DNA from 2 places in the Acidovorax sp. JHL-3 genome. Region 2 is predicted to be linked to the other one. Evidence: riboswitches for the same ligand, from Rfam matches in the RefSeq annotation. Region 2 holds a riboswitch; the other holds the start of a gene.
What was found. Region 2 has a riboswitch for S-adenosylhomocysteine ahead of metH (methionine synthase). Riboswitches for the same ligand answer to the same signal wherever they lie in the genome.
Positions count from the first base shown of each region.

Region 1: linked by a shared signal. The riboswitch ahead of ahcY (adenosylhomocysteinase) and the one ahead of metH (methionine synthase) in region 2 are both predicted to bind S-adenosylhomocysteine.

Region 1 is NZ_JAFU01000001.1:1,403,874-1,418,882, reverse strand. Features, by position in the region: gene K226_RS0106635 (23S rRNA (adenine(2030)-N(6))-methyltransferase RlmJ) at 1-818, shown strand, start outside; gene K226_RS19430 (septal ring lytic transglycosylase RlpA family protein) at 900-1,565, opposite strand; gene metF (methylenetetrahydrofolate reductase [NAD(P)H]) at 1,690-2,541, opposite strand; gene K226_RS0106620 (TlyA family RNA methyltransferase) at 2,538-3,536, opposite strand; gene ahcY (adenosylhomocysteinase) at 3,815-5,251, opposite strand; S-adenosyl-L-homocysteine riboswitch at 5,320-5,400, opposite strand; gene K226_RS0106610 (peptide chain release factor 3) at 5,556-7,184, shown strand; gene K226_RS0106605 (HAD-IIB family hydrolase) at 7,196-8,038, shown strand; gene K226_RS0106600 (hypothetical protein) at 8,102-8,377, shown strand; gene K226_RS0106595 (tripartite tricarboxylate transporter substrate binding protein) at 8,457-9,422, opposite strand; gene ppk2 (polyphosphate kinase 2) at 9,534-10,451, opposite strand; gene K226_RS0106585 (cytochrome C oxidase subunit IV family protein) at 10,572-10,841, opposite strand; gene K226_RS0106580 (cytochrome c oxidase subunit 3 family protein) at 10,853-11,512, opposite strand; gene K226_RS18730 (cytochrome c) at 11,783-12,145, shown strand; gene K226_RS0106570 (cbb3-type cytochrome c oxidase subunit I) at 12,187-13,620, shown strand; gene K226_RS0106565 (CbbQ/NirQ/NorQ/GpvN family protein) at 13,623-14,477, shown strand; gene K226_RS18725 (4Fe-4S binding protein) at 14,467-15,009, shown strand, end outside.
Region 2 is NZ_JAFU01000001.1:934,624-949,632, reverse strand. Features, by position in the region: gene K226_RS0104325 (shikimate kinase) at 1-448, shown strand, start outside; gene K226_RS19275 (PEP-CTERM sorting domain-containing protein) at 510-1,280, opposite strand; gene metH (methionine synthase) at 1,534-4,272, opposite strand; S-adenosyl-L-homocysteine riboswitch at 4,302-4,389, opposite strand; gene K226_RS0104310 (PACE efflux transporter) at 4,573-5,052, opposite strand; gene K226_RS0104305 (LysR family transcriptional regulator) at 5,123-6,061, shown strand; gene K226_RS0104300 (IS1595 family transposase) at 6,174-7,142, shown strand; gene K226_RS0104295 (phosphate--nucleotide phosphotransferase) at 7,294-8,160, shown strand; gene K226_RS0104290 (Glu/Leu/Phe/Val dehydrogenase) at 8,361-9,674, shown strand; gene K226_RS0104285 (tripartite tricarboxylate transporter substrate binding protein) at 9,891-10,838, shown strand; gene K226_RS0104280 (class I adenylate-forming enzyme family protein) at 10,894-12,462, shown strand; gene K226_RS0104275 (tripartite tricarboxylate transporter substrate binding protein) at 12,494-13,489, shown strand; gene K226_RS0104270 (PaaI family thioesterase) at 13,638-14,105, shown strand; gene K226_RS0104265 (tripartite tricarboxylate transporter substrate binding protein) at 14,111-15,009, opposite strand, start outside.

The DNA of each region.
Region 1 (15,009 bases), 470 kb from region 2:
CCACTTTGCAACACCTCACCGACAAAGACGCGGCCCTCACGGTGCTCGACACCCATGCGGGCGCGGGCCTGTACCGGCTCGATGGCGACTATGCCAGCACCAGCGGTGAGGCGGGTGGCGGCATCTTGCGCATCACTGCAGCGGGCGTTGCAGCCCTCACGCCTGCGCTGCAGGCCTATGTGGACATGGTGAAAGCCTTCAACCAGGGTGCCACCACCAAGGTGTACCCGGGCTCGCCCTTCATCATCCAGCGGCTGCTGCGCGACCACGACAAGCTCAAGCTGTTTGAACTGCACCCGACCGATCTGCGCGCGCTGGCCGGAAACGTGGCGCAGCTGGAGGCCGGCCGGCAAGTGGCCGTGCTGCACGAAGACGGATTTGAAGGCATCAAGAAATTTTTGCCCCCACCGGCCCGCCGCGCTTTGGTGCTGTGCGATCCCAGCTATGAAATGAAGAGCGACTATGCCAAGGTACTGGACATGGCGGCCGACTCGCTCAAGCGCTTTGCCACCGGCACCTATGCCGTCTGGTACCCGATCATTCCGCGCCCGGAAGCACACGACCTGCCGCGCCGCCTGAAAACCATGGCCACCAAGGCAGGCAAAAGCTGGCTGCACGCCACGCTCACGGTCAAATCCAGCAAACTCACCGAGAACGCCGAGGGTGAAGTCAAGCGCCCAGGCCTGCCTGCCAGCGGCATGTTTTTGATCAATCCGCCCTTCACCCTGAAGGCCGCCTTGAAGACCGCCCTGCCCCAGATGGTGGAATTGCTGGCGCAAGACAAGCACGCGACCCACACGCTCGAATCGGGCAGCTAAGCGCCACGACCGCCGCTGCCCGCGGTGCGACGGGGCGGCGAACCGACAGGGCCTGAAAGCGGCTCCTGCCAGGTCAGCGCCCTACGGCGCCGACACCGACAGCGACCGCGGGCAATCGCCCTCGCCTTCCTCCAGCAGCCACAGTTCCACGGGCTTGATACCCAGCCCCTGCATGCCCAGTTCCTGGGCCGCGGCCTGGCTCAAATCAATCACGCGGTTCCCGGTAAACGGGCCACGGTCATTGATGCGCACCACCACAGCGCGGCCTGTAAGTTGGCTGCGCACACACACCCGGGTGCCAAACGGCAGCGTGCGGTGTGCAGCCGTGAGGGCCCGGCGGTTGAAGATTTCGCCACTGGCCGTGCGTCGGCCATGAAAGCGCGGGCCATACCAAGAGGCCAGGCCCTGCTGGTCGCTCTCGGGCACGGGCTCGGCCAGGGACTCTGGCAACTCTGCGCTGTCGGCCCCGCGCCCGCCTGCACTGTTGCGAACCGGTTCAGGCGGCTGTCTGGCCGTGGACGGTGGCTCGAGTGGCTGGCCAGCCGACGGCGCGCAAAACCGGGAGCTTGGCACACCACGCTGTTGCGCCAGCTCGCAGGCGTTGCGGGGCTCGATGGGCATCGCGGCAGCCGCTTCAGGCGCCGCCGTTTCCGCCACCGGCATGGGTGCGCAGGCCACCAGAGCGCAGGCAAGCGCCCCCAAACCCGTCAGGGTGCGCCAGCGCCGCATCCGGTCAGACATCTGCATCGATCACCTCTTTGCGAAAAAACGAACGTACCCACCGGGAGGTGACAGTTCCATCCACCCTCTCCAGCGACAATGCAAACCGGCCCCGGCCCAAGCCCCAAGACGCGCCGGGCCCCGCGCCCCATTACAAACCGAGGCGCCGGCAGATTTCCAGTGTGGTTGCACTTTGATTCATGGTGTAGAAGTGCAGGCTGGGCACACCGCGCTGGCGCAGTTGCTCGCACAGCGAGGTCACCACATCCAGCCCGAAAGCCCGGATCGACGCTGTATCGTCGCCAAACCCCTGCAGGCGCAGCCGGATCCAGCGCGGAATCTCGGCGCCGCAGGCGTCGGAAAACCGCATCAGCTGAGATGACCCCATGATGGGCATGATGCCGGGCACCACGGGTACATCCAGCCCCATGCGGCGCACGTCGTCTACAAAGCGCTCGTACGCGTCCGCATTGAAAAAATACTGCGTGATGGCCGAATCAGCCCCCGCGCGCACCTTGGCGGCAAAGGCCTGCAGGTCGGCGTCGGCCGACTTGGCCTGGGGATGCACCTCGGGGTAGGCAGCCACCTCGATGTGGAAATCGCGCCCGGTCTCGGCCCGGATGAAGGCGACCAGGTCGCTGGCATAGTGGAACTCGCCCCCCATGCCATAGCCGCTGGGCAGATCACCGCGCAGCGCCACCAGGCGGCGCACGCCCATGGCCTTGAGCGTGGCGAGCTCCTCGCGCACCGATTGCCGTGTGGCACCGATGCACGAGAAGTGCGAGGCCGCACTGACGCCTTCGGCCAGAATCTCACGCACCGTGCCGAAGGTGCCCTCCTGCGTCGAGCCCCCCGCGCCATAGGTGACCGAGCAAAACTCGGGCCGCTGCGCATACAGCTGCTGGCGCACGGCGCGCAGCTTCTCGGCGCCCTCGGGCGTCTTGGGCGGAAAAAATTCAAAACTGACCGGCAGGCCGGTGGATGGTGCGTTGGCTGCGGTCATGCGCCCCTCCTCGCAAAAACAAAAAACTCGTGGTTGCCGTCGCCGCCGCTGATGGGGCTGTCCAGCCAGGCCTGCACCACCAGGCCCTGTTCGGCACAGCAGTCGCGGATGCGTTGCTCTACCACCGCGTACAACGACGCATCGCGCACGATGCCGCCCTTGCCCACCTGGCCGGGCTGCAGCTCGAACTGCGGTTTGACCAGCATAAGCAGGCTGCCGCCCGGCGCCAGCAGCGGCACCAGCGCGGGCAACACCAGCGTGAGCGAGATGAACGAAAGATCGCCCGTCACCACATCAAACACCGGCGTGATGTCCACATTGGCACACTCGGCGCGGCGGCGGCGCTCAATGGGCAGCGTGCCCTGCTCGCGGGCCTTGGCACGGGCCGCACGCTCGGACTTGAAAGTCTCGATGTCCTTGTCCTTGGCATCGTTGCTGTCGTCGTATTCCTCGTCCACCTGCCCGCCATTGCGCATCCAGCTGTAGGGCGCCTCGGGCTGGGTCTCGTTGTCCTCTTCGGCCTCGATGACTTCGGACAGCGCCAGATCGCAGGCTTGCTGCAAGGCCGGCGCCGTCAGCGAGCGCGCATTCACACCCTCCACACAAACCACGCGCAGATCGCTGCGCAGCCGGTCGTGCAGCTGGCCGTGACCCACATCCACGCCGATCACCTGCGCCGCGCCGTGCTGCAGCAGGCAGTCGGTGAACCCGCCCGTGCTCTGCCCCACATCAAGGCAGCGCAGCCCCGTCACCGCCAGGCCGGTGGCCCGCAGCGCCCCTTCGAGCTTGAGCCCTCCGCGCGAGATGTATTTGGCCTCGGCATCGTCGAGCAGCCGCACCTCGGCCACGGACGGTATGTCGTCACCATTCTTGGCAACCTTCTGCCACGGGGCCAGCGGGGACAGGCGCCACTCCACGCCCGCAGCAATCAGCCGCTGCGCCTGCGAGCGCGTGGTCGCATGGCCAAAATCCACCAGAAAAACATCTGCACGCATGCGCCCATCCTTTTTGAATCAAAAGAGCCTCTGGCGCCCGTATATAAAGCGCAGTTAGCTATTATTTCAGGAGCAAATCAATCGCTCCTGCATTGCGCATGAAACGGCCATGCCCCAAAAGCCAGCGCCACCGCGAAGCCGGTTTTGCCGGGCAGCTTGTGGCGCCGCCCCCGGGGCTGAGGCCTGAGGCTCCAGGCCTGCCTGCGCAGGCCTGGTCAAAACCGAAGAGGCCGCGCCCGTGGCGCGTGCCACCGAGGCGCGCAGCACCTCAGGGAGAATCAATACCGGTAGGTATCGGGCTTGTAAGGGCCTTGCTTGGGCACGCCAATGTAGGCCGCCTGCTCGTCGCTCAGCTCGGTCAGCATGGCGCCCACCTTCTTCAGGTGCAGGCGCGCCACCTTCTCGTCCAGGTGCTTGGGCAGCACATAGACCTTGCCGTTTTCGTAGTAGTCGCTGTGGGTGAACAGCTCGATCTGGGCAATGGTCTGGTTGGCGAAGCTCGACGACATCACAAAGCTCGGGTGGCCCGTGCCGCAGCCCAGGTTCACCAGGCGGCCCTTGGCCAGCAGGATGATGCGCTTGCCATCGGCAAAGATCACATGGTCCACCTGGGGCTTGATCTCTTCCCACTGGCAGTGCTCTTCGAGCTTGGCGACCTGGATTTCGTTGTCGAAGTGACCAATGTTGCAGACGATGGCCTGGTCCTTCATGGCCTGCATGTGCTCGAACGTGATCACGTCGCGGTTACCGGTGGTGGTCACAAAGATGTCGGCCTTGTCAGCGGCGTATTCCATGGTCACAACCTTGTAGCCCTCCATCGCTGCCTGCAGTGCGTTGATGGGGTCGATCTCGGTCACCCACACCTGGGCGCTCAGGGCGCGCAGGGCCTGGGCACTGCCCTTGCCCACGTCACCATAGCCCGCCACCACGGCCACCTTGCCGGCGATCATCACGTCGGTGGCGCGCTTGATGCCGTCCACCAGCGACTCGCGGCAGCCATACAGGTTGTCGAACTTGCTCTTGGTCACCGAGTCGTTCACGTTGATCGCGCGGAACATCAGGCTGCCCTTGGCGGACATTTCCTTCAAGCGGTGCACGCCGGTGGTGGTTTCTTCGGTCACACCGATGATCTGGGCGCTCTTGCGGCTGTACCAGGTCGGGTCCACGGCCAGCTTGGCCTTGATGGAGGCGAACAGGCAGGTTTCTTCTTCGCTGGTGGGATTGGCGATGAGCGAGGCGTCCTTTTCGGCGCGCTTGCCCAGGTGCATCAGCAGCGTGGCATCGCCGCCGTCGTCCAGAATCAGGTTGGGGCCTTCGCCTTCGCTGCCGGCGGGGCCAAAGTCGAAAATGCGGTGCGTGTAATCCCAGTATTCGGCCAGGGTTTCGCCCTTGATCGCGAACACCGGCGTGCCCGCGGCGGCAATGGCGGCGGCGGCGTGGTCCTGCGTGGAGAAGATGTTGCACGATGCCCAGCGCACTTCGGCTCCCAGGGCCTGCAGCGTCTCGATCAGCACGGCCGTCTGGATGGTCATGTGCAGCGAGCCGGTAATGCGGGCGCCTTTCAGCGCCTGCTTGGCAGCGAACTCCTCGCGGATGGCCATCAGGCCGGGCATTTCGGTTTCGGCGATGCGAATTTCTTTGCGGCCCCATTCGGCCAGGCCGATGTCGGCAATGATGCAGTCGGTGTTGACGGGGGCGTTGACGCGTGCGTTCATGGTGTGCTCCAAAGCATGTTTGAAAAGCCACTTGACGCGGGGAGACAAAAAAAGCTCACCACACGATAAGTGGATGAGCGTCGTTGCTGGATGACTCCGAGCCTCACGCCCCGCCAGTAGCTGGGGGCGCTGCAACGCTCCTCGGATACCGGCGATTATAAAAGCAGTTGCGTGGGGCCCGCGCTTGGCCACACACATGCCCGGTAAAATCGCGGGTTCGGCCGCCCTGCCCCCGCTGTTCAGGTGCTGGCCCACCGTTTGCCCCAGCAGGGATTTGCCGCCCTGCCCACCTTCTGGAACCCCCGTGTCCTACGCCTCTGAAACCCGGCGCCGCCGTACCTTTGCCATCATTTCCCACCCCGACGCGGGCAAGACCACGCTGACCGAAAAGCTGCTGCTGTTCTCGGGCGCGATCCAGATCGCCGGCGCCGTCAAGGGCCGCAAGGCCAGCCGCCATGCCACCAGCGACTGGATGGAAATCGAAAAGCAGCGCGGCATCTCTGTGGCATCCAGCGTGATGCAGATGCTGTACCGCGACCATGTCATCAACCTGCTGGACACCCCCGGCCACAAGGACTTCAGCGAGGACACCTACCGCGTGCTCACCGCCGTGGATTCGGCCCTGATGGTGATCGACGCGGCCAACGGCGTGGAAGCGCAGACGCGCCGCCTGATCGAAGTGTGCCGCCAGCGCGACACGCCCATCATCACCTTCGTCAACAAGATGGACCGCGAGGTGCGCGACCCGCTGGACATCCTGGACGAAGTGGAGCGCGAACTGGGCATGCCCTGCTGCCCCATCACCTGGCCCGTGGGCCAGGGCAAGAGCTTTGGCGGCATCATCAATCTGCGCACGCAGACCATGACGGTGTTCACCCCCGGCAGTGACCGCGGCCCCAAAGACTTTGAAGTGGTGCCGCTGGCCGAGGCCGACCGGCTGCGCGCGCGCTTTGGCCAGTCGTTTGACGATGCGCTGGAGAGCATGGAACTGGCGGTGGGTGCCTCGGCGGCATGGAACCACGCAGACTTCCTGGCCGGCAAGCTCACACCCGTGTTCTTCGGCTCGGGCGTGAACAACTTCGGGGTCATGGAAGTGCTCGATGCCGTGGTCGACATGTCGCCCCCGCCCGGCCCGCGCACCAGCACCTTGCAGGTCAACAAGCAGGCCGTGGTCAAAACCATTCAGCCCGAAGACGAGGGCTTTGCCGGCGTGGTGTTCAAGGTGCAGGCCAATATGGACGCCAACCACCGCGACCGCATCGCCTTTGTGCGCGTGGCCTCGGGCAGATACACACCGGGCATGAAGCTCAAGGTGCAGCGCACTGGCAAAGAGCTGCGCCCCACCAGCGTGGTCACCTTCATGAGCCAGCGCCGCGAGGCGGTAGAAGAAGCCTACGCGGGCGACATCATCGGTTTCACCACGCACGGCGGCGTGCAGCTGGGCGACACCATCACCGACGGCGCCAACCTGCAGTTCACCGGCCTGCCCTTCTTCGCGCCCGAGCTGTTCATGACCGTCATTTTGAAGAACCCGCTGCGCACCAAGCAGCTGCAGCAGGGCCTGGCGCAGCTGGGCGAGGAAGGCGCGATTCAGGTTTTCCGGCCCGACGTGGGCGGCCCCATGCTGCTGGGCGCCGTGGGCCAGCTGCAGTTTGAAGTGGTGCAGCACCGCCTGAAGGCCGAATACGACGCCGACGTGCGCCTGGAAGGCTGCCAGTACACCGGCGCCCGCTGGATCACCGCCGACACCCCGGCCGACCTGCGCGCCTTCACCGACGCCTACCCCATGCGCCTGTCGCACGACGCGGCGAATGCGCTGGCCTACCTGTGCACCAGCCCCTATGACGTGCGGCTGGCGCAGGAACGATTTCCGAAAATCCACTTTCATCCGCTGCGTGAGCATGCGGGGTTGGCGCTGGACAGCAACCACTGACGGCGGCGGCCATGACTGCATTTTTGCGCCCCCTGACCGAGTGGCCGGCACCCGTGCCTGGCCAGTTGCTGGGCATCCTCACCGACATCGACGACACCCTGACCACCGACGGCGCCATCACCCCCGATGCGCTGCAGGCTTTGGGTGCGCTCAAGGCGAGTGGCCTGCATGTGATTCCCATCACCGGCCGGCCTGTGGGCTGGAGCGAGCCGTTTGCCGCCACCTGGCCCGTGGATGCCATCGTGGCGGAAAACGGGGCGGTGGCGCTGCAGCGCAGCGCAGACGTTTTTGATCAAAACAGCCCCTTGCCTAATCACAGCAAGCGTGAGCAGCTATCAAAAATATACCAACAGGACGCCGCCACACGCGCAGCCAACTACGCGAACATGCAGCAGGTTCTGGCGCAGATTGAGCGTGAGGTGCCCGGTGCGCGCCGCGCCACGGATTCGCCGGGCCGCGAAACCGACATCGCCATCGACCACAGCGAATTCACCCATCTGCCACAGGACGCCATTGACCACGCCGTGCGCATCATGCGCGACGCGGGCATGAACGCCACGGTGAGCAGCATCCACATCAACGGCTGGTTTGGGGCGCACAACAAGCTCGAAGGTGCCCGCTGGATCGTGCGCGAATTGTTCGGGCGCGACCTGGACGCCGAGATCGACCGCTGGGTGTATGTGGGCGACTCCACCAACGACCAGGTCATGTTCGAACATTTCCCGCACAGCGTGGGCGTGGCCAACATTGCGCGCTTTGTGCCGCAACTCACGCACCGGCCGCGTTTTGTAACGCAGGGCGAGCGTGGTGCGGGGTTTGCGGAGGTCGCGCGCGCGGTGCTGTCGACACGTTGATGCCATCCGGCATGGCCGGCGGTACCCCGGCACACCCAAGCTGCGCTAGAGTTAGGTATGGACTTGATCAACACACTCCGACACTGGCAGGCCATCGACCGGACAAGAGCGCGCCTGCCCAGTGAGAACCTCATGGTGGCGGGCCTTGGGCTGGCCCTGATCGCCGTATCCCTGCGCTCAGAGCGTCGCGGCACGGCCGCGCTACAGGCCGCCGCGGGCGGGGCACTGCTTGTACGGGCCGCACGAGGCAGCCGCTACCTGACCCGCGACCCCGACCCGCGCCTCAGCGGGGCGTGGGACGCCCACTTGGCGGATGCCCGCGAACTGGGCCTGGACTGATGGGGCGACTTCAGCCTTGAAGCCTTTGAGAGCCGTATCGCTTCACAGATAAGCAATACAGGCTACTCAAAATAAAGCATCACGGCGCCTTCGCCAGCCCCAGCTTCTCTACCAGCGCTTTCTCGCGTGCGAAAGTCTCTTGGGCAAACTTCTGGTAGGCCGCTGTGCTCATGTACATGGGCACCATGTCGTAGCGCGCCAGGGCCGTTCTGTAGCTCTCTTGCTCCATGGCCTGCTTGAAGGCGTCGTGCAGGCGCTTGACCACGGGCGCTGGCGTGCCCTTGGGCGCGCCAATGCCAAACGGCGAGTTCTGCACGATGTCCAGGCCCAGTTCCTTGAGCGTGGGCGCATCGGGGAACTTGGCCAGCCGCTCGGCGCCCCAGGTGTTGAGCACGCGCAGCTTGCCGGCCTCAACCTGCGGCGCAAAGCCCGTGGAGTCGGCAGCGGCCATGAGCTGGCCGCCCAGGGTGGCCTGCATGAGGTCGGCACTGCCCTTGTAGGGCACGTGCAGCAGCTCGATGCCAAGCTTTTGCGCGATCAGCTCGGTCGTCAGGTGCGGACTGGTCATGGTTCCGGTAGAGCCATAGCTCAGCTTGCCCGGATTGGCCTTGGCCCAGGCAACAAAGTGCGTCCAGGTCTTGAGCGGCGAATCGGCTGGCACCACGATGCCGAAGGCATAGCCCGTGACGTTGAGCACGTAGCTGATGTCCTTGACCGGATCCCAGTTGATCTTGGTGGTGTAGGGCAGGCGGAACACGCCCAGCGGAATCTGCGCCAGCGTGTAGCCGTCGGGCTGGGCTGTCTGCAGCGCCTGCGCGGGCAGCGTGCCACCGGCGCCGGGCTTGTTCTCGACGATCACGGGCTGGCCGAGGATCTTGCTGGCGTTGTCGGCCAGCACGCGCATGGAGATATCGGTGGGACCGCCTGCGGGGAAGGCAATCACGAGCTTGACCGGCTTGGCGGGAAAGCTCTGGGCGCTGGCGGTACCCAGAGAGACGGCGGTGAGTGCGGCTGCGCCCCACTGAATGATGTGTCGACGTTGCATGTGGCGATCCTGAAGGGACTAAAGGTTCCATTGAACCGCAAATGACGCACTGCAACACTCAGGAAAGCACCTAGCGGCTGTCGCCAAGGCGGCAGCCGCCGCGGGCGGCGCTTAGTACCGCTGGGGAACGTACATTTCAGGGGGCACCGGCTGGCGCAGGTATTCGGGGTTGCGCACCCGCTCCGGCAGCTCCACCGGGGGATGCGGCACCTCGTGGTACGGGAATTGATCGAGCAGGTGCGCAATGCAGTTCAGGCGCGCCTTTTTCTTGTCCACCGCCTGCACCACCCACCAGGGCGCCTCGGGGATGTGGGTGCGCTCGAGCATGGTCTCCTTGGCCTTGGTGTAGGCCTCCCAGCGCACGCGGCTTTCCAGGTCCATGGGGCTCAATTTCCACTGTTTCAACGGGTCGTGAATGCGGCCCAGAAAGCGCAGGTGCTGCTCGTCATCGGTGATGGAAAACCAGTATTTGACGAGCGTGATGCCCGAGCGCACCAGCATCTTCTCGAACTCGGGCACGGTGCGAAAGAACTCTTCGTACTCGTCGTCGGTGCAAAAGCCCATCACGCGCTCAACCCCCGCGCGGTTGTACCAGCTGCGATCAAACAGCACCATCTCGCCCGCAGCGGGCAGGTGCGCGGCGTAGCGCTGAAAGTACCACTGCGTGCGCTCGCGGTCATTGGGTGCAGGCAGCGCGGCCACACGCACCACGCGCGGGTTCAGGCGCTGGGTGATGCGCTTGATGACGCCGCCTTTGCCGGCGGCATCGCGCCCCTCAAACAAGATCACCACCTTCTTGCGCGTGTGCTGCACCCAGTCCTGGAGCTTGACCAGCTCACCCTGCAAGCGAAAAAGCTCTTTGAAATAGGCCTGCCGCTCCGCGCGGTCGGTGACGTGGCGGCCCTCCAGCTCGTCGAGGCTGCGGTCTTCCAGCTCCAGTTCGATTTCTTCGTCGTAGCTGTCCACCAGATCGCTCGCAATGCGCCGCATCAGGTCGTCATGGTTGGTCAGTGCACTGGGCAGCGTCATGGAATAAGGACTCCTGAAAAGAACAGGCCATACTGCCCATGCCCCATGTCATGTGCATGACATCCATAAGGCATCCTGGGCAGCACACAGGATGCCGGTCCACGGTGTCCGAGAAATCACCTACCGCAGGCTAACCCAGTAAGCCAGCAAGATCAACGCCAGCACCAGCGCCAGCCAGCCCACCACCAGCCAGCGCCACAGGGCTGGCGCATGCCGCAACTCCAGAAAGTCCAGACACACCAGCACCCCTTTCACGAACGCCAGCGCAAACATGGCCAGCACCGGCCCCATGGAGCCATGGCCGGACAGGCCCGCCTCGCCAATCCAGTACGTTGCAGCCGTGATGGCCAGCAATATCAGCCAGACACGGGTGTGTGAAATAGCAGGCATCTCTTCGCTCCTCAACGCATCACGTAAACCAGCGGGAACAGCACGATCCACAGCAGATCGACCATATGCCAGAACGCCGCGCCCGTCTCCAACGCGTGGCAATCATGGCTGCCATAGCACCCGCGCCGCGTTTTTACCCACAGATATCCAAGCGCCAGCATGCCCACCACCACATGCAGGAAGTGAAAACCGGTGAGGAAAAGGTAAAACATGTAGAAAGTGTTTGTCGAAAGGTCCACCCCGGACGCCATTTTCTGGGCGTATTCGCCCAGCTTGACCCCCACAAACCCCCCTCCGCAGGCCAAAGCCCCCAGTAACCAGCGCGCCCCCACCGTGGATGCATTGCGCCGCACTGCAGACACCGCGCAGGCCACGCACCAACTGCCGGAGATCAACAGCACGGTGTTGAGCGCGCCGGCAGTCAGGTTGAGCGTGGCCTGCGAGGCGTTGAACAGTTCCACCTCCCGCGTGCGGGCAAACGCAAATGACACAAAGAGGATGGCAAAGGTCAGCAACTCCAACAAAATGATCAGCCAGACCCCCAGGTCACCTGGGAGCCTGGGGGTGGCATCCTGAACATGCGGGGGAAAGCGTGTGTCGTCCACCAAACCCTCTACTGACTGCGATTCGTTGCTTGAAGACGACAAATAACTGGGTACGGGACCGTGCATAGGGAACATCCTGACTGATAATTCGCAGCCTTTTGCAACCAGGGGTTGCAGGCAAGCAACTCCAGGCTCATATTCTGTCGCCGCAAAGTGCCCAGAAGGCACAAGTTCAATGTAAGATTCATACCGAATGAATCTTATTGATTCTAATCAACCATTTGACCCGCTAAGTCATTACGATGCGGGCTCATCACTGCATGAGGTACACCATGAGTCAAGGCTTCACGAGCCAGATGGCGCGCAACATTTTCTACGGAGGCACGGTTTTTTTTCGTGCTTGTGTTTGCGAGCCTAATTTTTCACACCGAAACCAAAATTCCCGAGCGATCCAAAGCGGGCGAAATCACGGAGTCCGTAGTCCGTGGAAAGCATTTATGGGAGACGCGCAACTGCATCGGCTGCCATACACTGCTGGGCGAGGGTGCCTATTTCGCACCTGAGTTGGGCAACGTCTATGCGCGTCGTGGCCCTGATTTCATCAAGGGCTGGATCAAGGCCATGCCCACGCACACGCCGGGCCGCCGCCAGATGCCGCAGTTCAACTTCACCGAAGCACAGCTTGATGATCTGGTCGAGTTCCTGCGCTGGACCAATGGCATCGATGCCGAAAAGTGGCCACCCAATATCGAAGGGTAAGCATCTCAGTGCACTGAGACCTCACATCCAAGGATACAAAAATGCAACCCGCAACCCTTAAATACCAATCGCAGTCTGTCGCCAAGCTGTACTTCATCGCGGCGCTAGGACTGTTCACCGGCCAGATCATTTTCGGTCTGACGCTCGGCCTGCAATACGTGATCGGCGACCTGATGTTCCCGGCCATTCCCTTCAACATCGCCCGCATGGTTCACACCAACCTGCTGATCGTGTGGCTGTTGTTCGGATTCATGGGCGCCGCCTATTTCATGGTGCCCGAAGAGAGCGAAACCGAGCTTTACAGCCCGCTGCTCGCCAAGGTGCTGTTCTGGATCTTCCTGGCCGCCGGAGCCCTGACCATCCTCGGTTACCTGCTGGTGCCCTATGCCACGCTGGCCGAGATGACAGGTAACGACCTGTTGGCCACCATGGGGCGCGAGTTCCTGGAGCAACCCTTGCCTACCAAAGTCGGCATTGTGGTGGTGGCACTGGGCTTCCTCTTCAACATCAGCATGACCGTGCTGAAGGGTCGCAAGACCGCCATCACCCTGGTGCTGCTGCTCGGTCTGTGGGGCCTCGCGCTGCTGTTCCTGTTCAGCTTCGTCAACCCCAGCAACCTGGTGCGCGACAAGATGTACTGGTGGTTCGTGGTGCACCTGTGGGTGGAAGGCACGTGGGAGCTGATCATGGCGTCCCTGCTGGCCTTTGTGCTGATCAAGACGACCGGTGTGGACCGTGAAGTGATCGACAAGTGGATGTACATGATCGTCGCCTTCGCGCTGATCTCGGGCATTCTGGGCACTGGCCACCACTTCTACTTCATCGGCCTGCCAGGCTACTGGCACTGGGTGGGTGGCGTGTTCTCCGCACTGGAGCCCATTCCATTCTTCATGATGACGCTGTTTGCTTTCAACATGGTGCAGCGCCGCCGCCGTGAACACCCCAACCAGGCCGCTGTGCTCTGGGCTGTGGGCACCGCCGTCATCGCCTTCCTGGGTGCTGGCGTCTGGGGCTTCATCCACACGCTGAGCTGGGTCAACTTCTACACGCACGGCTCGCAAGTTACGGCAGCCCACGGCCACCTGGCTTTCTACGGCGCCTATGTGCTGGTAGTGCTGGCCATCATCAGCTACTCCATGCCCCTGATGCGCGGCCGTGAAGCCAACCCCATGCGCGCTCAACGCGTCGAAATGTGGAGCTTCTGGATCATGAGCATCGGTATGGCCGTGATGGTTCTGGCCCTCAGCGGCGCTGGTATCCTTCAAGTTTGGCTGCAGCGCATGCCGACCGACGGCACCGCGATGTCCTTCATGGCCACGCAAGACCAGCTGGTGTTCTTCTACTGGACACGTGTGGCTGGTGGTGTGATGTTCCTGATCGGCCTGCTGACCTATCTGTCGAGCTTCTTCATCGGTCCTGCAAAAGACGAGCAGGAAGTGGCTGCCATTCCCGGTAGCCGCATGCAGCGAGCCTGACCATGGAACACGCCCATACTGCGGTTTCGTCGGCCTCGGGTGCCAGCACCGGCCCGGGCGTGCGGCCCGCAGGTGGGGCGCCGTTCTATGCAGAACAGGGGGGCGAACGAGCGCTCTTTGAGCATTGCTTTGCCCAGCAGCTTCCGCTGCTGATCAAAGGCCCCACTGGCTGCGGCAAGACCCGTTTTGTCGAACACATGGCGGCGCGCCTGTCGCGCCCCCTGATTACCGTTTCCTGCCACGACGATCTCAGCGCTGCCGACCTGGTCGGTCGCCACCTGATTGGTCAAGGCAACACCGTCTGGACCGACGGGCCGCTCACGCGGGCCGTACGGGAAGGCGCCATTTTGTATCTCGACGAGGTGGTCGAAGCGCGCAAGGACACCACGGTGGTTCTGCACCCGCTTGCCGACGACCGGCGTCTCCTGCCGATTGAACGCACAGGCGAGCTGCTCAAAGCGCCGCCCGAGTTCATGCTCGTCATCTCCTATAACCCCGGCTACCAGAATCTGCTCAAGGGCCTCAAGCCGAGCACGCGCCAGCGCTTTACCGCACTGACGCTGGGTTACCCCGCCCCGGCCGTTGAACGCGCCATTCTGGAGCGCGAAGGCCATGCCTCCCCGGCTCTGGCAGCCCGTCTGGTGCAACTGGCACAGGCGCTGCGCCGCCTGACCGACCACGACCTGGAAGAAACCGCCAGCACCCGCCTTCTCGTAATGGCTGCACGCCTGGTGGCATCGGGTCTGCCCTTGCGCGACGCCTGCCGCGCTGCCATAGTGGACGCGTTGACCGACGACACCGAGACCATCCAGGCGCTCGATGAAGTTGTGCGCGCGATTGTGGGTGATGAAGACTGATTGTTCTGGCTGTGCCTCGGCTCCCGGCTGCTCCAGCGCAGCCACCGCGGCCAGCACATTAGGCGACAGCGCCCCGGTGGCGCTGCCCGCCACCGCACAACTGCAGCGCCGCCGTCGCTGGTTTCAAGCGGTCTTTTTTGCTGTATTTCTGCTCGCCCCCGCACTCAACCTGCTGCGCTTTGACCTCACCGAGGCACAGCTGTGGGTGCTTGGCTTTCGTTGGTCTCTGGGCATAGAGGCCTTCATGCGCGGCGAAGCCTCGGCAATGCAAACCGCGTGGTCCATTGTGTGGCGCGGCATTTTGCCGGTGTTGACCCTCGTCGTCGGTTTTCTCGCCGTGGCCTACCACTTTGGCCGGCTCTATTGCGGCTGGTTGTGCCCCCATTTTTCGCTGGTCGAAACCCTCAACGACCTGCTTCACCGCGCCACTGGCAAGCTCAGCGTGTGGGACAAATCGCCCACGCCACGTCCTGGCCGCTCGGCCGACAAGCGCTGGTGGCCCGTGTTCCTGGTGGCCTGCCTGGTTTTTGGC
Region 2 (15,009 bases):
CATCCGCAGCTTCTTCGAGACGGAAGGCGAGGCACGCTTTCGCGACCTTGAGGCGCAGGCGCTGGCCGAAGTCACGCAGCAGCCCGGCGGCATGGTGCTGTCCACCGGCGGCGGCGCCGTGCTGCGCCCCGAAAACCGCGAGGTGCTGCGCCAGTTTGGCAACGTGCTGTATCTGCGCGCATCGCCTGAAGAAATCTTCAAACGCGTCAAGCACGACAAAACGCGCCCCCTGCTGCAGGGCGGCAACCCCATGGGAAAGCTGCGCGACCTGTACGCCCAACGCGACCCCCTGTACCGGGAAACCGCGCACTACGTCATCGAGACAGGGCGGCCGTCGGTGAGCACGCTGGTCAACATGGTGATGATGCAGCTGGAGATGGCGCAAAGCGCTGTGGTGGCTGCGCCATCCACCCCCGGCACCGAGCAGCCCTCTGACACCGCCCCCTGAAACGAAAAAAGGGGGCCCAAGCCCCCTTGGTGCGATCACCGCACCGGAACGATACAGGTTCTCACGCTTGTTTTTGCTTGCGGCGCGATGCAGCCGCCGCACCCGCCAGGGCCAGGCCCAGCAGGGCCAGGGAGCCCGGCTCGGGAACCTGAATGGACTCCACCTTCACCACCATGTCCTGGAAGTCATTGTCGGTGCCGTCTTCAAAGGCAAAAATCCAGTTGGTCGATGTGCCGCCCTGGAACGCCAGAAAATCGGTGACTCCGCCCTGGTTCAGGCTGTCAATGGAATAGGCGATTTTTCCCGCACCTGTGGCGAAATAAAAGCCGAAGCTGTCGGGATTGATCAGCGCGTTGGAGAAGAGGCCGCAATTGACCTGTGTGCCGCACGCGCTCTGGAAGGTGGGGCCAGCGGAAATGATCATCCGGCCATCGCCGATCCCGATGCCGACGGCACTTTGCTGCAGTGTGTTGGGCGCACCTACCGCACCGCCAAAGAACAGGTCAACGGTGTAAATGCTGGAGGTATCGGTACCAAACCACATGCCAAATTTCTGGCTGGCAGCGCCGCCGGTCTGTTCGATGATCAGCGTAGGAATGGTGGTGGCCGAACCCGTCGCAGAGCCCCACAGGCCTGCCGCGCTCTGGTTGTTGGCCGCGCTCACCGCGCCGGTGCCAAACACGCTGTTCAAAACGGTTTGCAGTGATTGCTCGCCTGCAGGGGTGGCACCAAGAACCACGGGGCGCACGTTGGTGTTGACAATCGGCACCGCATGAACAGCTGCAGAAATGAACATGCCGACGACGATGGCTGCAACGGTTTTGAACTTCATGGCCTGAACCCCTTGTATGTAACCACTGAAAACTGCGGTTTCAACTTACAAAAGCACACACCATGCCACCCAATGAAATCAATGACTTAGGCGAAAATTTGCCTCGAATCGTAAAAATATCCGACGCCATTTACCCCTTTGGCCCCGCCCCCATTCACGAACGAAAGCCCCGCATGCGGGGCTTTCGAATTTTCATAGAAAACGGCCTCTAGCGCTTTAGCAGCAAGCGCCATTAGCTATTATTTAAATAGCATCACAAATTTGGGGCCAGCAGCCTTGCCAGCACCGCCTCGTCCATCCCACGGCGCAGGGCCATGTCGTGCACCTGGTCTTCGCCGATCTTGCCGACATTGAAGTACACCGCGTCGGGGTGACCCAGGTAAAAGCCGCTCACGCTGGCGGCGGGGGTCATGGCCAGGCTCTCGGTGAGGGACATGCCGATCTCATGGCACTGCAGCTGCTGGAACAGGGCGGTTTTAGCGCTGTGGTCGGGGCAGGCCGGGTAGCCGGGCGCGGGGCGGATGCCGACGTATTTCTCGGCGACCATGTCGTCGCTGGTGAGGGCCTCGCCAGCGGCATAGCCCCACAGGTCGGTGCGCACGCGATGGTGCAGGCATTCGGCAAAGGCCTCGGCCAGACGGTCGGCCAGGCTTTTGAACAGGATGGCCGAGTAGTCGTCCAGCGCGTCGATGAAGGCTTTTTCCTTCTTCTCGATCCCTAAGCCCGCCGTGACGGCAAACATGCCGGCGTAGTCGGCGATGCCACTGCTTTTGGGAGCCACAAAATCGGCCAGGCAGCGGCTGGGACGCGTCACGCCGTCGATCACATGCTTTTCGGTCTGCTGGCGCAGGCCATGCCAGGTCATGGCGACTTCGGTGCGGGTGTCGTCGGTGTAGAACTCGATGTCGTCGTCGTTCACGCTGTTGGCGGGCAGCAGCGCCATCACCCCGCTGGCGGTGAGCCAGCGGCCTTCGATGATTTTCTTGAGCATGGCCTGGCCGTCGGCAAACACGCGCGAGGCCTCCACGCCCACCACCTCGTCGGTCAGGATGGCGGGGTACGGGCCGGCCAGGTCCCAGGTCTGGAAGAACGGGCCCCAGTCGATGTATCTGGCCAGTTCGGTCAGGTCGAAGTTCTTGAACACGCGGCGCCCCAGGGCGCGCGGCACGGCGGGCTGGTAGGCCGACCAGTTCACGGGCGTCTTGTTGGCGCGCGCCTTGGCCAGTGGCCACAGGGGCGTGGCCTTTTTGTTGGCGTGCTGGGTGCGCACCTTGTCGTAGTCGGCGTTGATCTCTGCCACATAACTTTCGACGCTGTCGCCCAGCAGGCTTTGCGCCACGCTCACGCTGCGCGAGGCATCGGGCACATAGACCACGGGGCCTTCGTAGTGCGGCGCAATCTTGACGGCCGTGTGCACGCGCGAGCAGGTGGCGCCGCCAATCAGCAGCGGAATCTTCTTGATGCGAAAGTGCTCGTCTTTCTGCATCTCGCCGGCCACATACTGCATCTCTTCAAGGCTGGGCGTGATGAGGCCCGAGAGCCCCACGATGTCGGCGCCCTCGACCTTGGCGCGCGCCAGAATCTCGTGGCAGGGCACCATCACGCCCATGTTCACCACCTCGAAGTTGTTGCACTGCAAGACCACGGTGACGATGTTCTTGCCGATGTCGTGCACATCGCCCTTCACCGTGGCGATGATGATCTTGCCCTTGGTCTTGACGTCGCCCCCAGCGGCTTCGAGCTGGCGCTTTTCTTCCTCGATGTAGGGCAGCAGGTGCGCCACGGCCAGCTTCATCACGCGGGCGCTTTTCACCACCTGGGGCAAGAACATCTTGCCGGCGCCAAACAGGTCGCCCACCACATTCATGCCGTCCATGAGCGGGCCTTCAATCACATGCAGCGGGCGCCCACCCTTGGCCAGGATGGCGCGGTAGGCCTCTTCGGTGTCTTCGGTGATGAAGTCGGTGATGCCGTGCACCAGCGCGTGCGACAGGCGCTCGCCCACGGTCCTGGGGTGCTCGGGTGTGCCGCGCCATTCGAGTCGCTTGCTTTCGTCCTTGGCACCGCTCTTGGCGGTTTCGGCAATCTCGACCAGGCGCTCACCGGCGTCGGGGCGGCGGTTGAGCACCACGTCTTCCACGCGCTCGCGCAGCACGGGTTCCAGGTCGTCGTACACGCCCACCATGCCCGCGTTGACGATGCCCATGTCCATGCCCGCCTGGATGGCGTGGTACAGGAACACGGTGTGGATGGCTTCGCGCACCGGGTCGTTGCCGCGAAAGGAAAAGCTCACGTTGCTCACGCCGCCCGAGACCTTGGCGCCCGGCAGGTTCTGCTTGATCCAGCGCGTGGCGTTGATGAAATCGACCGCGTAGTTGTTGTGCTCTTCAATGCCGGTGGCCACGGCGAAGATGTTGGGGTCGAAGATGATGTCTTCGGGCGGGAAACCCACCTCGTCGACCAGGATGCGGTAGGCGCGCTCGCAGATTTCGATCTTGCGCTCGTAGGTGTCGGCCTGGCCTTTTTCGTCAAACGCCATCACCACGGCAGCGGCGCCATAGCGGCGCACCAGGCGCGCCTCGTGCCGGAACTTTTCCTCGCCCTCTTTCATGGAAATCGAGTTGACGATGCCCTTGCCCTGGATGCAGCGCAGCCCGGCCTCGATCACCTCCCACTTGGAGCTGTCCACCATGATGGGCACGCGGGCGATGTCGGGCTCGGAGGCGATCAGCTGCAGAAAGCGCACCATGGCGGCCTTGCTGTCGAGCATGGCCTCGTCCATGTTGATGTCGATGACCTGCGCGCCGTTTTCGACCTGCTGGCGCGCCACGGCCAGGGCCTCTTCGTACTGGCCATTGAGGATCATGCGGGCAAACGCCTTGGAGCCGGTGACGTTGGTGCGCTCGCCAATGTTGACGAACAAGGCGCCCTCGCCAATGGACACCGGCTCCAGGCCGGACAGCTTCATGGGGGGCAACGAAATAGCAGACATAGGGCTCACCTGTGCAGAAACAGCGGAATAACAGGTGAGCGTCGTTGCGAAGAAAAGGCCCCAAGCCTGACGGTGCCACCGTTCATCCGGTGGGCCGCTGCAACGCTCCTTGGGAGCCGGCAATTTTACGTGCAGCCCGGCCGCTCGTGCAGGGGGCCGCCGCGAGGGCGTTTCGCGCGACGGCCAGCCCGGGCGGGCCATCGCACCGAATTTAGATTAAAACCGGCTGAAAGCCTTTTGCAGAAAGCGCCAGCAGCTATGCTAAAGATAGCGACCGATTCCGACACCGGAGCAGGGGGTTTACGCGGCGCCCTGTGCCGAAGCAGGCAGCCCAAACACGCGGTCAAACGCCCAGTTGAAGACAAAGGTGTAGCAAAGAAAGAAGACGATGAGCGCAAGGTCCATCACAAAGGCCTCCCACAGGCTCACCTTGAACCACCAGGCAAACAGCGGCACCAGCGTGAAGACCAGCCCGCCCTCGAACCCGATGGCGTGCGCCACCCGGCGCGCCACGCTGCGCCCGCGCACTGTCTGGCGCGACTCCCAGCGCTCAAAGGCCCAGTTGAACACTACGTTCCACAGCACGGCAATGGCCGACGCGGCCACTGCCACCACACTGGAGTGCCCTGCGCCCTGCCCGGAGAGCTGCGCCAGCCCCGCCGTGGCCACCGCGATGGCGATCAGTTCATACAAGGTGACATAAAGCACGCGGCGCCACGGGCCCTGCAGCCCTCGGGCAGGGGTCTGGGGGGCGGCGGGAGAAGTCTGGGTGAAAGGCATGGGGCGACTTTATGTGTGTATTGCTGATATATAAAGTCAGCTTATTTCAGTTTTTTTGATAATTGCGGCCATGGCTTTTTCTTCTGACAGCGTGCAGGTGTTTTTGGCGGTGCTGGACCGGGGTTCGTTTTCGGCGGCCGCGCGCGCGCTTTCGCGGGTGCCGTCGGCCGTGAGCATGACCATTGCGCACCTGGAGGCCGAGCTCAATGTGCAGCTTTTCGACCGCAGCGGGCGCGAGCCCCGCCCCACCGCCGCCGCCCGCGCGCTGGAGCCCCAGGCTCGGCTGCTGGCCGGGCAGCTGCAGCAGCTCAACGCCCAGGCGCTGGCCCTCACCCAAGGGTTGGAAGAGCGGCTGACGCTGGCCATTGCCCCCGAGCTGCTGGCCGCCCGCTGGACGGGGCCGCTGGCTGCGTTGGCATCGGAATACCCGCTGCTGCAGGCAGAGGTGCTGGCCGCGCCGCAGGTGGATGCGCTGGCGCTGCTGCACAGCGGGCGGGCGCAGCTGGCGCTGGTGTTCGAGCGCCCCAGCATCGACGGGCGCGAGGGTTTTCAGGAGGTGGGCAGCGAAACCCTGGTGGCCGTGATGGCCAGCCAGCACCCGGTGCTGGCCGCCGCGCGCGCTGCCGCAGCCGCCCGGGGCGAGGCACCCGAGCAGGCCCAATTGCGCGAGGAACACCTCACCACCACGCGCCAGATCGTGGTGGCCAGCCGCGACCTGGCGCAGACCGACCCCCGCTTTGTGTTTGCCCGCCACCACTGGCGCACCGACAACCACCTGGCCGCGCTGGGCCTGATCGAAGCCGGGCTGGGCTGGGGCTGGCAGCCGCGTGCGCTGGTGCAACCGCGCATCGCCGCCGGGTCGCTGGTGGAGATGCCGTTTGAAAACCTCAGCAACGGCGTGGCGCTGTGGGTCGACGTGGTGTGGTCCAAAGAGCGCCCGCTGGGCCTGGGCGCAAGGCGCTTCGTGCAGCTGATTGCGCAGCAGGGTGCATCGGGTGATGCAGCATGAATATTGATGAAAAATGGCTCTTCTAGCGAATGCTAGTGATGAGTCTTTAACCGCCCCGCTGCGCCCCCATCTCCAAAGCATGACGCTCGTGCGTCAGCCTCAGGAGAAGGCCATGCGACAGCAACAGATGACGCGTTTGATCCACAGCCTGCCCCAGCTGACGCACCACCAGCGCCAACAACTGGCAAGCTCCCTGCAGGCGCTGCTCGATCACAGTCAGTCCATCGCCGTTGTAGAAACACACAACTGCGCCCCCCGAGCCTGTCCGCACTGCAGCAACTCCTTGCTCGTCAAGAACGGCTCAGCCAACGGGCTGCAACGCTTCAAGTGCCGCCAGTGCGCACGCACGTTCAATGCATTGACAGGTACACCGCTTGCGCGGCTGCATCTGCGAGACAAGTGGATGGGCCAGGCACAGGCCCTGGGCGAAGGGCTCTCGCTCAACCAGGTCGCCCAGCGTCTGGGCGTGGCGCAAAGCACGGCCTTTCGGTGGCGCCACCGCTTTCTTGCCTGCCCCAAGAGCGTGCAGGCACGCCAGCTTGTGGGCATCGCCGAGGCCGATGAGTCCTACTTCCTGGCCTCCTGCAAGGGACACAGAGGGTTGCTGCGCCGTCCTCGCCGGCGCGGCGGTAAGGCGCTGGCTGGCTGCAAGGGTTCGGAGTACACCCCGGTGCTGATGGCGCGAGACCGAGCCGGAGCAACGGCCAACCTCATCCTGCAGACGAACATGGCGGTGAGTGTGCAAGCGGCGCTCAAGCCTTTGCTGGCGCCGGACACCATCCTGTGCACCGATGGCAGCATCACGCTGGCCAGCGCCGCGCGGGCACTGGGCGTGCAGCACCAGGCGGTGAACGTAAGCCGGGGCAACCGCGTGAGAGGCCCCTGGCATGTGCAAAACGTCAATGCCTATGTCAGCAGGCTGCGCGGGTGGATGCAGCGCTTCAAGGGCGTTGCGACGAAATACCTCGACTCGTACCTGGGCTGGTTCAGGATGTTGGACCGATCAGGCCCCATGGGGCCGCAGCCCGCGCAGGTGCTGGAGGCGGCCATGGGAAATCAAGGCGTCACTAGTATTCGCTAGAAGAGCCTGAAAAATGGCTGTAGCGCTTATCTAGCAAGCGCATGAAGCTATAAACAATATAGCAATCACCATAGTGTCTTTGCGGAAAGCGCGCATTGACCCACCCGCCACATTGCGCCAAGCTGTCAGCCCAACCCCAAGAAAAACAACCATGAGCAAATCTCCCTTTCAAAGCAACAACAAAGGCCTGGCCAAGCGCTGGGCCGAATGGCAGCCTCGCCCGGCCAATGGCTCCGGCCCCAGGCCGGTCTCTCTGAAGGATTTCGATCCCGGTGCCACGCCGTTCATGGACGGCGAAAAGGCACAGGGCAAAGAAGACGTGCAGGCCCTGGCCATTGAACTCGACACGCTGCAGAACCTGCTGTATGCCGACCGGCGCTACAAGCTGCTGGTGCTGCTGCAGGGCACCGACGCTTCGGGCAAGGACGGCACCGTGCGCGGTGTGTTTGGCAGCATGAGCGCCCTCGGTGTGCACGCCGTGGGCTGGAAGGCGCCCACCGAGCCCGAACGCGCGCACGACTACCTGTGGCGCATCCACCAGCGGGTGCCCGGTGCTGGCGAGCTGACGGTGTTCAACCGCAGCCACTACGAAGACGTACTGGTGCCGGTGGTCAACGACTGGATCACGCCCGAGCAGCACCGCCAGCGCCTGGCACACATCAACGACTTTGAACGCATGCTCAGCGAGACCGGCACCGTCATCGTGAAGTTCATGCTGCACATCAGCTACGAAGAGCAGCGCGAGCGCCTGCAAGAGCGCCTGGACGACCCCGCCAAGCACTGGAAGTTCGACATGGGCGACATCGCCGTGCGCAAGCAGTGGGCCGATTACCAGAAGGCCTACGAAACGCTGCTGTCGGCCACGCACACCCCCTGGGCACCCTGGACCATCGTGCCATCCAACTCCAAAACCCACCGCAACCTGATGATTGCCACCGTGTTGCGCGAGGTGCTGCAGAACCTGGACTTGAAGTACCCGCCCGGCGACCCGGCGCTGGAGCATTTCACGGTGGAGTGACCGGGCTTAACACCATAAATGGCCAAAGTCCAATACTGGCAATCGCTTGCAGCTATGTTTTAGTGAGCAAATAGGACAACACCGGTGCGTTGGCGAATTATGCAAACCACGCATAACTCCGTAACACTCCGGCCTTGGACAGTTGGGCGGGGCAGGCATAAGCTTGCTGGCTTGACCACATCCCACAAGGAACCCCCGCCATGACGCTTTCCACCGGAACGCCCGGCAGCATCGCCACTGCACACACCCTGCCGTCGTACCTCGACGCCAACCACCTCGGTCCCTGGGGCAACTACCTGCAGCAGGTGGATCGCGTCACGCCGTATCTGGGCCACCTCTCGCGCTGGGTGGAAACGCTCAAGCGCCCCAAGCGCATCCTGATCGTGGACGTGCCGATAGAGCTGGACAACGGCACCATCGCCCACTTCGAGGGCTACCGTGTGCAGCACAACCTCAGCCGCGGCCCCGGCAAGGGCGGCGTGCGCTTTCACCAGGACGTGACGCTGTCCGAAGTGATGGCGCTGTCGGCCTGGATGTCGGTGAAAAACGCGGCTGTCAACGTGCCCTACGGCGGCGCCAAAGGCGGCATCCGGGTCGATCCCAAGAAGCTCTCGATGGGTGAGCTGGAGCGCCTGACGCGCCGCTACACCAGCGAGATCGGGTTGCTGATCGGCCCGTCCAAGGACATTCCCGCGCCGGATGTGAACACCAACGGCCAGATCATGGCCTGGATGATGGACACCTATTCCATGAACACCGGCGCCACCGCCACCGGGGTGGTCACCGGCAAGCCGGTGGACCTGGGTGGCTCGCTGGGCCGCGTCGAGGCCACCGGCCGCGGCGTGTACACCGTGGGCGTTGAGGCCGCCCGGCTGACCGGCCTGCCGATCGAAGGCGCCCGCCTGGCCGTGCAGGGCTTTGGCAACGTAGGCGGTACCGCGGGCAAGCTGTTTGCCGAAGCCGGCGCCAAGGTGGTGGCCGTGCAGGACCACACCGGCACCATCTACAACGGCAACGGCCTCGATGTGCCCGCCCTGCTGGCCCATGTGAAGGCGAGCGGCGGCGTGGGCGGCTTTGCCGGCGCCGACGCCCTGGCCCATGAGGACTTCTGGGGGGTCGACTGTGAGATCCTGATCCCGGCGGCGCTGGAAGGCCAGATCACCAAGGACAACGCGGGCCAGATCAAGGCCAAGATGGTGATTGAAGGCGCCAACGGCCCCACCACGACCGAGGCCGACGACATCCTGCACGACAAGGGCGTGCTGGTGCTGCCCGATGTGATCGCCAACGCTGGCGGCGTGACGGTGAGCTACTTTGAGTGGGTGCAGGATTTCTCCAGCTTCTTCTGGAGCGAGGACGAGATCAACGCGCGCCTGGTGCGCATCATGCAAGAGGCCTTTGCGGGCATCTGGCAGGTGGCCCAGGAGCACAAGGTGAGCCTGCGCACCGCCACCTTCATCGTGGCCTGCCAGCGCATCCTGCACGCGCGCGAGATGCGCGGTTTGTACCCCTGAAAAAAACAGTCTTCGCAAGACCAGGCTGCCCAATGGGCAGCCTTTTTTCTGCTTGTCCAGACCAGTGCACCTGGTTTCGCGTCCAGAAAGCCGGGCTTTGCCATTGGCAAAGCGAACCGCTCCAAAACCCTAGGCGCGGATCAAGGCCTCGCGGCTATGGTTAACCCTCTGCTCTCAGGACCTCGCCGAGGTCGGAGCGTTCAAGAGGAACCACCCATGATTTTGCGGCGCTGCATCCTGGTCGCCCTGAGCACCCTGCCTTTGGTCACCTGGGCGGCATGGCCCGAGCGGCCCATCACCATCGTCGTGCCCGCCGCAGCCGGCGGCACCACCGACATCGCGGCGCGCGTGCTGGCCGAGAAGATGAGCAAGGACCTCGGCACCCCCATCGTGGTGGAGAACAAGGGCGGGGGCGGCGGCAGCATCGGCACCGGCCAGGTGGCGCGCGCCAAGCCCGACGGCTACACCGTGCTGATGGGCAACATCGGCCCGGTGGCGATCAACTTCAGCCTTTACAAGCAGCTCAGCTACAAGGAGAGCGACCTGCGCGGCATCACCAACGTGATCTCGGTGCCCAACATTCTGGTGGTGCATGCCGACTCGCCCGTGCGCAGCGCGCAGGAGCTGGTGGGCCTGGCGAAGACGCGTCGGCTGAACGTATCCACCTCGGGCGTGGGCCAGTCGCCCCACATGTCCTCGGAAATGTTCCGCCAGAAGGCCGGCATCGACGTGACCCTGGTGCCTTTCCCCGGAGCGGCCCCGGCCGTGACGGCGCTGCTCGGGCAGCAGGTGGATTTCATGATCGACAACCTGCCGAGCTCGATGCCGCACATCAAGGCCGGCAAGTTCCGTGCGCTGGCCATCACCAGCGGCGCGCGCTCGGCGCAACTGCCTGATGTGCCGACGATGACTGAAGTCGGTGTGCCCATGCAGGTCACGGCCTGGTTCGGCCTGCTCGCGCCGGCCGGCACGCCCGACGCGGTGGTCGAGCGCCTGCAGCAGTCCGCGCGCAAGGCCATGCAGACACCCGACGTGCGCCAGCGCTTCGCCGAGCTTGGCGGCGTGCCCGGCGGCGAGACGCCGGCCGAGTACGACGCCTTCATCGCCCAGGAGCGCAAGAGCTGGGCCCAGATCGTCAAGGCGGCGGGTCTGTCCCTCGAATAACCCGACCAGGACCAGCCCGCGCACGTCCTGCCTTCCACCCTGCTTCCCCGATTCCATGCACCACGACATCGAACACCTGCTGGCCAAGCCCTTCGGCTCGCTGCCCGAGCTGATTGCGCAGCAGGCCGCGCACCGCCCCCGCCATACCGCCCTGGTCCTTGGCGCACAGAGCCTCGACTACGCCGCGCTGCGCGCGGGCATGGACCGGGTGGCCCGCAGCCTGCAGCAGGACGGCTTCGGCCCTGGCGATGTGGTGGCGATCTGCGCCGGCACCTCGGTCGAGTATGTGCTGGCCTTTCTCGGCGCGCTGCGCGCTGGCGTGGCGGTGGCACCGCTAGCGCCGTCGTCCACGGCCGAACATCTGAGCGCGATGCTGGATAACTGCGGCGCGCGCCTGGTGCTGCGCGACCGCGAGGTCGCCGCGCAATGGCCGCTGCACGCGGGCGCGGCACTGCGCTGCGTAGCCCTGGACGATGCGGCCGAGGCGGGCGAACCCTGGTCCCGATGGCTGCCCCCCGGAGATGCGGCGCCTGCGCCCATTGCGCCCGAGCCCGAATGGGCGTTCAACGTGATCTATTCCTCGGGCACCACGGGCATGCCCAAAGGCATCGTGCAGTCCTGGGCCATGCGCTGGGCGCATGTGCGACGTGCCGTCTCCAATGGCTACGGGCCCGATGCCGTCTCGCTGTGCGCCACGCCGCTGTATTCCAACACCACGCTGGTCGCGGCACTGCCCACGCTGGCGCTGGGCGGCACGCTGGTGCTGATGCGCAAGTTTGACGCTGCGCAGTACCTGGCGCTGGCACAGCAGCACGGCGCCACGCACACCATGCTGGTGCCCGTGCAGTACCAGCGCCTGATGGCCTGCCCCGACTTTGACCGCGCTGACCTGAGCCGGCTGCAGCACAAGTTCTGCACCAGCGCGCCGTTCAGTGCCGCCCTCAAGGCTGAAGTACTGCAGCGCTGGCCGGGCCGGCTCATCGAGTACTACGGAATGACCGAGGGCGGCGTACGCTGCGAGCTGCACTGCCACGATCACCCCGACAAGCTGCACACCGTGGGCCGCCCCGGCGAGGGCGCCGACATCCGCTTCATCGACGAACAGGGGCGCGAGCTGCCGCCCGGCGAGCAGGGCGAGATTGTCGGCCGCTCGGCCGGCATGATGAGCGGCTACTACCGCCTGCCCGACAAGACGCGCGAGGCCGAGTGGTTTGACAGCGAAGGCCGGCGCTACATCCGCAGCGGTGACGTGGGCCGGCTGGATGCGGACGGCTTCATCGTGCTCGGCGACCGCAAGAAGGACATGATCATCACGGGCGGCTTCAACGTCTATCCAAGCGACATCGAAAGCGTGCTGTCGCAGCACCCCGCCGTGGCCGAATGCGCGGTGATCGGCGTGCCCAGCGAGCAATGGGGTGAGACCCCCGTGGCCTACGTGGTGGCGCGGCCCGGCACGCAGTCCACCGCCGAGGAACTGCGCGACTGGCTCAACGCCCGCGTGGGCAAGACCCAGCGCGTGGCTGCTGTGCAGCTGGCAGAACGCCTGCCACGCAGCGAGATCGGCAAGGTGCTCAAGCGCCAGCTGCGCGAGCAGTATGTGCAGGCTGCCCCTACGGTCGATTGACTTTTTTATCCACAACGATCAGGAGACCGCTATGCCCTTGCCTACTTCCTCGCGGCTGCGCCGCGCCATGCTCGCCAGCCTGGCGCTGGGCGCCACCGCCCTGCTGATGCCCGCCGCACAGGCCGCGGACCCCTGGCCCGCCAAGCCGATCCAGCTCGTGATTCCCTACCCGCCCGGTGGCAGCGCCGACCTGCTGGGCCGGCCGCTGGCCGTGCAGCTGCAGCAACAGCTGGGACAGCCGGTGGTGCTGGAATACAAACCCGGCGCCGGCGGCACGCTGGCCACGCAATACCTGGCGCGCGCCAAGCCCGACGGCTACACGGTGCTCATGGTGCTGGCCGCCCATGCCATCAACGACAGCCTCTACCCCAAGCTGCCCTACGACACACGCAAGGACTTCGCGCCCGTGTCGCTGGTGGCCAACCTGCCGATGGTCGTGGCGGCCAGCGGCAAGCTGCCCGCGAAGAACATGCAGGAGCTGATCCAGGCCGCCAAGGCCGCCCCGGGCAAGCTCACCTTTGGCTCGGCCGGCAATGGCAACACCGGGCATCTTGCTGCCGAATATTTCAGCAGCATCGCCGGGGTCAAGATGACGCATGTGCCCTACAAGGGCAGCGCCGGCGTGGTCAATGCCATGCTGGCCGGCGACATCGACCTGACCTTCGACAGCATCTCCACCTCCATGCCGCACATCCGCGGCGGGCGCATGCATGCGCTGGCCGTCACCAGCCCCCAGCGGTCGGCGCTGGCGCCCGAGGTGGCGACGGTGCAAGAACAGGGCATCGCCGGATTTGACGTGACCGGCTGGTACGCGTTGATCGCGCCGGCCGGCACGCCGCCCGAAGTCACCCAGCGCCTGAGCCGCGAGATCGCCACCGCGCTGCGCCAGCCCCAGCTGCAGGCGCAGCTGGCCGCCGGCGGCTACGAGCCCGTGGGCTCCACGCCCGAGGCGCTGCAGGCGCACATCGAGCGCGAGATCACGCGCTGGGCCGCCGTGGTCAAGTCCACGGGCGCAAAAGTGGATTGACACCCTCCTGAGCCGCTACGCGGCTTCTCCCCGCTCTCGGCTTCGCCGGGCATGGGGCGCAGCCAGCGCGGCGGGGCGGCCCTTGCGCAGCTGCCCGCGCCGGGGCCGTGCCATGCGGGCCCGCCATGAACAACTGACAATCCACGCCATGCAACACCAGTCCACTGATCACGACAACATCCCCGCCAGCCCCTTCGCTGGCGAAGCCCCCGACATGTTCTTTGGCCTGCCCATGGCCATGGCACGCGCCATGGCACTGCGCGGCGAGCGCATCGGCAACGACATGGCCCAGGTGCGCATGGGCTTCCAGGCGAACCAGGCCAACAGCCGCGGCGAAGTGCATGGTGGCGCCATCGCCACCTTGCTCGATTGCACCCTGGCGGCGGCTGCGCGCGCACACGACCCCGCCGCCCATGGCGTGGCCACCATCGACCTGACGCTGCATTACGTCGCGGCGGGCAGCGGTGACCTGATCGCCACCGCGCGTTGCGAGCGGCGCGGCCGCTCCATCAGCTTTGCCCGTGGTGAAGTGCGCGCCGAGGACGGCACTCTGGTGGCCATGGCCACCGGCAGCTTCAAGCTGATCGCCCGCGCGCCGGCACCCGCAAAGGCGTAAGCCGTTCAGGTCGGCTGCACGCCGGCGGCCTGCAGCAGGCGGCCCCAGACCGGCGCTTCCTGCGCCCACAGCCGGGCGAATTTCTCGGGGGTATCGTCATCCACCGGCACAAAGCCTGCGGCGATGATGCGTGCCATGCCCTCACGGCTGGCCACGGCGTGGTTAGCGGTCTGCGCCCATTGCCGGGCCACGTCGGCCGGCATACCCTTGGGGCCCGCGATCGCCAGCCAGCCGACGAGTGACAGGGCGTCCTGCGGGTAGCCCGCCTCGGCAAAGGTGGGAACGTCGGGCAGCAGCGGCACGCGGCGCGGGCCGGTCACCGCCAGCGCGCGCAGCTTGCCAGCATCGATGTGTGACTTGAGCGACAGCAGGCTGCCCATGCCGATCTTGACCTGCCCGCCCAACAGGTCCTGCACCATGGGCGCCTCGCCCTTGTAGGCCACATGGGTCATGTCGGCGCTGGCCACCTCGCTGAGCGTGGTGCAGGCCAGCTGACCATGCGAGCCAATGCCGTAGGAGCCGTAGGACAGTTTGCCCTTTTGGGCCTGGATCCAGGCCATGAACTCCTGCAGGTTCTGCGCGGGCGTGTCGGCCGTGACCACCAGTGCAATCGGTGCCAGGCACACGCGCACCAGCGGGGTCAGGTCGGTCAACGGGTCGTAGGGCGTCTTCTTGTACAGGTACTTGCTGGTCAGCATCGACGAGGTGGTACCCAACAGCGCCGTCATGCCGTCGGGCTGTGCCTTGACCACCGCCTCCCCAGCGATCAGCCCGGCCGCGCCCGGCTTGTTGTCGACCACCACCGACTGGCCGAAGCGCTGCCCCATGCGCTCGCCCAGCACACGGGCGATGACGTCGGTGGCACCGCCTGCGGCAAAGGGCACTACCACCCGCAGCGGGCGGG